Linked DNA regions of Victivallis lenta. The protein of the gene in region 1 interacts with the protein of each later gene in a pairwise test. Links are inferred from orthologs where the notes say so. Each region holds a gene or a part of one and is shown in the gene's direction. Other genes may lie near its edges.

Region 1 (3,310 bases):
AGCCGTGACCGCAGGACCGGAAGAGCTGGAGAAAAACCGGCGCAGCGCGCCCGCGAAGCTGAGAGTCGCGGAAAAAATCATTTAGAAGAAAATAATAATTGATATAGAAATCAGGAGCAGGCACGGGGGAAGTCATGAACATTCAACCGGGAAAATTAAAAAAGCAGCGCAAAAGCGCGCAGACCGCCGCATCGACTCTCGGTGCGAGACTCGCGGCCGTCGTCAAGTTCGCATTCTTCCTCGGTATCATCGCGGCGTTTCTGAACATCTACATCTATCTGAACCAGAAGATTTCGGAAACGGATCGCGCGATCCGCAAAACCGGCCAGCAGATCGAAAAGACCGAACGCGAGATCGCCCAGCTCCGCATCCGCCGCGAACAGCTCTCCCGCTGGGAGCACATCCGCGGCAAGATCGAACAGTTCAAGCTCGGGCTGCGCGAACCCGCACCGGGCCAGGTCGGCCGCATGGCGCTTCTGACGCCGCAGCAGGCCGAGCTGGTCCCGCTCGAATCGGTGGCGTCCGCCCGGCGGGTCCGTCCGAACGGGCGCAACTGACGTTCCCGGCGGAGGTCCGCATGCAGAGCACCAACGACAAGATCCGGAACCGGATCCGCTGGGTTGCAATCCTGTTCATTCCGGTTGTGATCGTTCTGGCGGTCCGGCTCTACTTCATTCAGGTCGTGCAGCACGAATTCTATCTGGAAAAAGCGCGCGCCAGGTATACGACGACGAAAGTGACGGCCGGCAAGCGCGGCGAAATTTTCGATTTTCACGGGAATCTGCTGGTCAGCAACGTTCCGTGCGTCCACATCACCGCCGACCCGTCCCATCTGAAAAAACCGGGGCAGCGGCAGCGCCTCGCCTATCTGCTCGCCGCCGAGTTCCCGGAAAAGAGCTACCAGGATTTCTACGACCGGCTCGTTCCCACCCGCACGAAGAAGGATGAGGACGGCAACGTCGTGCTGAAGGAAGACGGCACCCCCGAAACGGTTCCGAACCGCTACGCGATGATCGCCCGCGGCGTGTCGCTCGAAAAAGCCGCTCAGGTGCGCGAGATCGCCAGACTCAACAAGCTCAATGCGCTCTTCTTCCAGGACTCCTACATGCGCGCCTATCCGAAAGGTTCGCTGCTCTCCAACGTACTAGGCTTCACGAACGTGGTCGACGACAGCGACGTCGCCCAGATCGGGCTCGAGAAATATTTCGACAAGCAGATGACCGCGCAGTTCGGGCGCGAAATCTACGAGCGCGACCGGATCGGCCGCCCGCTGCTCTACGGCCCCCATGTGTCGGAGGAGGCGCGGGACGGGCGGAATCTCTATTTGACCATCAGCGAACCGATCCAGTCCATTCTCGAGGAAGAGCTCGACGCCTCCTTCGCGGAGTGGAAGCCGGCGACGCTCTATGCCGCGATCGTCGACCCGAAGACCGGCAATGTGCTGGCCATGGCCCAGCGCCCGACCTTCGACCCGAACGACCGCTCGACCTACACCGATGCCGCCGGACGCACCCGCATCGCCGAAGACAGCATCGAGCCCGGCTCGATCATCAAGCCCTTCACGATCGGCAAGGCGCTCGACTGGGGGTTCGTCACTCCGGAAACCGAAATCGACTGCGACAAGGGAACCTGGATCTACCTCGGCAAACCGCTGCGCGATTCCCACCCGTACGACAAGCTGACCGTGGCCGGCGTCATTCAGAAATCGAGCAACATCGGAACCGCGAAGGTCGCCATGAAACTTGGAGAGGAGCGCGTCTACCAGGCGCTGCGCATGTTCGGCTTCGGAGAAAAAACCAACCTGCCCTTCCGTACCGAAACCAGCGGCTACCTGCCGCGCGTCTCGAAGTGGGACGGGCTGTCGATCACGCGCTTTCCGATCGGTTACGGCATTCGGGTGACTCCGCTGCAGATGCTGCGCGCCTACTGCGCACTGGCCAACGGCGGCCGCATGCCGCAGCTCCGGCTCGTCGACCGCGTCGAAGACCCCTCGACCGGTGAAATCCAGCACATTCCGGTGAGCGAGCCCGTCCAGCTTTTCGACCACCCCGAGAAGCATCGCGAGCTGATCGATATGATGATCAAGGTGACCCAGAAGGGCGGTACCGCTTATAAAGCGGCCCTCCCCGGCTACGAAGTTGCCGGCAAAACCGGCACGAGCCGGAAATATATTCCGGGCCGGGGGTATGTGGGCGGAAAATATTTTTCAAGTTTCGTCGGCTTCGTTCCGGCGCGCGATCCGGCCTTCGTCATGCTCGTCACGATGGACGAGCCGACCGGCGCCTACTATGCCGCCACCGTGGCGGTGCCGACCTTCAAGCGCGTGTCGCAGCGGGTGCTCCGGCATATGAACATCCCGCCCGACCCCGCGCTGCTGCCCGAAAACAACAGAACCCCGGCTGGACAATGAAACATCTGCACTTCATCGGAATCGGCGGCATCGGCATGAGCGGACTCGCCGCCATGTGCAAGGACCACGGTTTCACCGTGACCGGCAGCGACCGCGACGCGGACCATCCCGAAAACGCCCGCATCATCGATGCGCTGCGCCTCCAGAAAATCGAAATTTACCCGCAGGACGGCTCCTACCTCGAACAAAGCAGCCGCCCCGATGCGCTCGTCTACTCGACCGCCATCGAAGAGAGCAACCCCGACTTCCTGGCCGGAGAGGGCATTCCGCGCCTCCACCGCGCCGAGCTCCTGTCGCAGCTGGTCGGGGAGCTCGGCTTCGGCAATACCGTCGCCGTAACCGGGAGCTGCGGCAAAAGCACGGTGACCGCCTACCTGGCCGAAGCGCTGACCAACCTCGGCGCCGATCCATGCTGCCTGAACGGGGCGCTGTCGAAGCGGTTCCGCGGCGGCCGCTTCGCGGGCAACTACCGGCCCGGCGAAAAGGACTTCTTCGTCTTTGAAGCCGACGAAAGCGACAAGAGCCTGCTGCGCTATTCGCCGGACTATGCGGTCATTCTGAACCTGGGAACCGACCACTACGACCGGGAGGAGCTGATCCGCGTCTTTACGCAGTTCCTGAAGCAGGTGAAGAAGGGCGCCGTCCTCGAGCGGGAGGTCTACGAGGCGGTCAGAGAAGCCCTCCCCCGGCGGCTCGCCGTCCGCGTCTTCGATGCGAAACCGCGCCGGGACTCGCAGTACGCGGTCACCGACTACCGCAAAGTGACCCGGCCGGAAACGATCTACGTCCGGGGCCGCCGTTCCGAGCTGGCCCCGACCGGCGACCGTGCCGTGGAGGATACCATCGGGGCCAACAACATGCTCTCTTTTTACGGCATGCGTTCGGAGGATTTCCGCATTG
Region 2 (3,182 bases), on another replicon or contig:
GGCGCGCTCGACCGGATGGCATCCGAGGGAGTCGATTATCTCTCCTACTTCCAGGTCGACAATCCGCTGGTTCCGGTGGTCTCCCCGCTGTTCCTCGGGCTGCATGACCTTGAACAGTCCGAAATGTCCGCCATCATGCTGGCCAAAACCGGCCCGTTCGAAAAGCTCGGCAACTTCTGCGTGACCAACGGCCGGCTCGAAATCATCGAGTACAGCGACCTGCCGGCCGCCCTCGCCGAAAGCCGGAATCCGGACGGATCGCTGCGTTTCATCGCCGGCAGCCCGGCGATCCATATGATTTCGCGCAGCTTCATCGAGCAGCTGACCGTGGGCGGCAGCCTGAAGCTGCCGTGGCACCGTGCCGACAAGAAGGTCCCGTACGTGGACGACACCGGCTGCCTGATCAAGCCGGATGCACCGAATGCGGTCAAGCTCGAATCGTTCATCTTCGATGCAATGCCGCTCGCGAAGCGGACCATGGTGCTCGAAGGCGACCGCAGCTCCGTTTTCGCTCCGACCAAGAATCCGACCGGGGTCGATTCGGTCGAAAGCTGCCGAGAAATGCTGATCGAGCGCGACGCGAAGCGGCTCGAAGCGGCCGGCGTCCGGATTCCGCGCACGGCCGACGGCAGAGTCGATGCGAAAATCGAGCTTTCGCCGCTGGCGGTCTTCGACGACGAGGACGCAGCCGCTTACGTCGCCTCGCACGGGCTCACCGAGATCGCCCGCGGCGCGGAACTCTCGCTGGATTGACGGAGGCGGCCCTTGAGGAGCATTTTCCTGAACGATGAGCCCGCCGCCCCGGTGGAGCTCGATACGCGGGAGAGCGCGGCATCGGTCAACGCGATGCACGGGCTGCTGCTGGTCGTGACGCTGATCGTCGTCTTCGGGTTGACCATGCTCTATTCGGCCAGCTACAACACCGATGGGCTCAAGTATTTCCGCAACCAGATCATCTGGGCCGCCATGGGCGGCCTGGGGGGGGCGGCGGCTTTCGTCATCGGCTACCGCAAGCTCGCGTCGTGGAGTCTCTTCCTGATGGGCGGCGTCTTCCTGCTGCTCCTCATCGCCGCCTTCTGCTTTCCCGAAATCAACGGGGCGAACCGCTGGATCAAGATCCGGCTGCCGGGTCTGGTCATGACGCTGCAGCCCTCCGAATTCGCGAAGATAGCCGTGGCGCTCTTCGTGGCGAAATACTGCTCGGAGAATATCCGGACCTTCAACAACTTCCTCGGCCGCCGCGGCGTCCTGCCGCTGGTCGGCATCGCGGGGGCGGTCATCTGCGGCATCCTGATCGGCCGCGACTTCGGGACGACGGCGCTCGTGCTGACCGTCGCCGTCGCCATCTCGGTCATGGCCGGGCTGCGCTGGTACTATCTGGCCATTCCGGGAACGCTCGTCGTGCTGGCCGGGCTTTACGTCGTCTTCTTCGATGCGAACCGGCTCGGGCGGGTCACGACCTTCCTGCGGCCGGAGGAGATGCGCGAAGGCGGCGGATACCAGCTCTGGAACTCGCTGCTCGCCTTCGGTTCCGGCGGCTGGACCGGCGTCGGCTTCATGGAGAGCCGCCTGAAACAGAAGTACCTGCCCGAGCAGCACACGGACTTCATTCTTTCGATCGTCGGCGAAGAGCTCGGCCTCATCGGCATGCTCGGCGTCCTGGCGCTCTATACCTTTTTCACCTGGTACGGGCTCCGGATCAGCATGAATTCGCGGTCGCGCCTCGGCATGCTGCTCGGGTGCGGGCTCACGCTCGGCATCACAGTCCAGGCGGCGATCAACATCGCGGTGGTCACCGGGTCGGCGCCGACCAAGGGAATGCCGGCAGCCTTCATCAGCTACGGCGGCAGCAACATCATGGCCAGCCTGATCGCGGTCGGAATCCTGGCCTCCATCGCCTTCGACAACGCATACCCGAATTACAACATGCAGTATCAGAATTCGATCCGGGCGAAGCTCTCCTTCCTGCCCTGGTTCCGCCAGTACCGGAAGCGCAAGGAGGAGCTGTGATGCCCGAACTGACACTGGCCATCACCTGCGGCGGAACCGGCGGACATTTCTACCCCGGGCTCTCCGTGGCGCGCGTATTGCAGAAGCGGGGCGGCAGGGCGCTGCTGCTGCTCTCCGGCACCAATGCCGCCAGACAGAAAAGCATCGCCGCCTCGTTCGGCGTCCCGGCCGTGGCGCTGCCGCGCATGCCGTCTCCGCGCGGAATCGGCACGCTCTTTGAATTCGGCTGCGGCGCGCTCGGCGGTTACCATGCGGCGCGGCGCGAGCTTCGCACGCTGCGGCCGCAGGCGCTGCTCGGCATGGGCTCCTTCACATCGCTGCCGGCGATTCTGGCGGCGCGCCGGAGCGGAATTCCGGTATTCCTGCATGACGGCAACGCGCGGGTCGGCAAGGCGAACCGCTTTTTCAGCAGGCATGCAAAGCTGCTGGCCACGGCGTTTCCAACGTGCAATGCGGAAAAATGCCGCGGCGAGCTGCTGGTCACCGGCATGCCGCTGCGTCCGGAGCTCGAACAGGCGGCCGGAATCACGCGGGCAGAGGCGATCGCCGGGCTCAACCGCGAATTCGGCGTTGAGCTCGACACCGCGATCCCGACGCTGCTGATCTTCGGAGGCAGTCAGGGCGCTTCGATCTTCAACGAAACGGTGCCGAAGGCGCTTCGGAAGCTGCAGGAGAAAACCGAGTTTCAGGTGCTCCATCTGGCCGGGCCGAAGAAGCTGGCCGAGGTCAGAGACGCCTACGGCGACGTCGTCTTCCCGTCGCTCCTGCTTGAAAGCAGCGAAAAAATGGAGCTGTTCCTCGGCGCCGCCGACCTCGTTTTCTCGCGCTCCGGCGGCAGCACGGTCGCGGAACTCGCGCGGTTCGGCAAAGCTTCGGTCCTGATTCCGTACCCGTACGCGGCCGAGAATCATCAGTACGACAATGCCCGGGTTCTGGCCGGACACGGTGCGGCGGAACTGCTCCCGAACGCCGAATGCACGCCGGAACGGATCGAGCGGCTGCTCGCCGGGCTCCTCGCGGAGCCGGAGCGGCTGAAACAGCGCGGAGCCCTCGCCGCGGAGCTCGCCAGACCGGCCGCCGCCGAACGGCTGCTCGCAGAAATCGCAACCCGGCTGTCGCCGCAGCCGTGAGTGTTATTGACATAGTGAACGATATGAAACCGTAATTTCAGG

Evidence for each region.
Region 2: the proteins of FYJ85_RS06680 (region 1) and FYJ85_RS11545 interact in binary tests that used the Escherichia coli proteins (3 or more experiments, as listed by UniProt). The link is inferred for Victivallis lenta from one-to-one orthologs.

Annotation. Positions count from the first base shown.
Region 1 is NZ_VUNS01000005.1:74,818-78,127, reverse strand. What follows is about bases 1-2,993. They hold FYJ85_RS06680 (peptidoglycan D,D-transpeptidase FtsI family protein), read left to right. Parts: upstream 1-577; coding sequence 578-2,410; downstream 2,411-2,993. Other genes in these bases: FYJ85_RS06675 (glutamate ligase domain-containing protein), read left to right, coding at 2,407-2,993; FYJ85_RS06685 (hypothetical protein), read left to right, coding at 135-557; rsmH (16S rRNA (cytosine(1402)-N(4))-methyltransferase RsmH), read left to right, coding at 1-85. Outside these bases: more of FYJ85_RS06675, read left to right, coding at 2,994-3,310. UniProt on the Escherichia coli protein: Essential cell division protein that catalyzes cross-linking of the peptidoglycan cell wall at the division septum. Required for localization of FtsN.
Region 2 is NZ_VUNS01000011.1:105,829-109,010, reverse strand. What follows is about bases 23-2,887. They hold FYJ85_RS11545 (FtsW/RodA/SpoVE family cell cycle protein), read left to right. Parts: upstream 23-765; coding sequence 766-2,010; downstream 2,011-2,887. Other genes in these bases: FYJ85_RS11540 (UDP-N-acetylglucosamine--N-acetylmuramyl-(pentapeptide) pyrophosphoryl-undecaprenol N-acetylglucosamine transferase), read left to right, coding at 2,010-2,887; FYJ85_RS11550 (UTP--glucose-1-phosphate uridylyltransferase), read left to right, coding at 23-753. Outside these bases: more of FYJ85_RS11550, read left to right, coding at 1-22; more of FYJ85_RS11540, read left to right, coding at 2,888-3,140.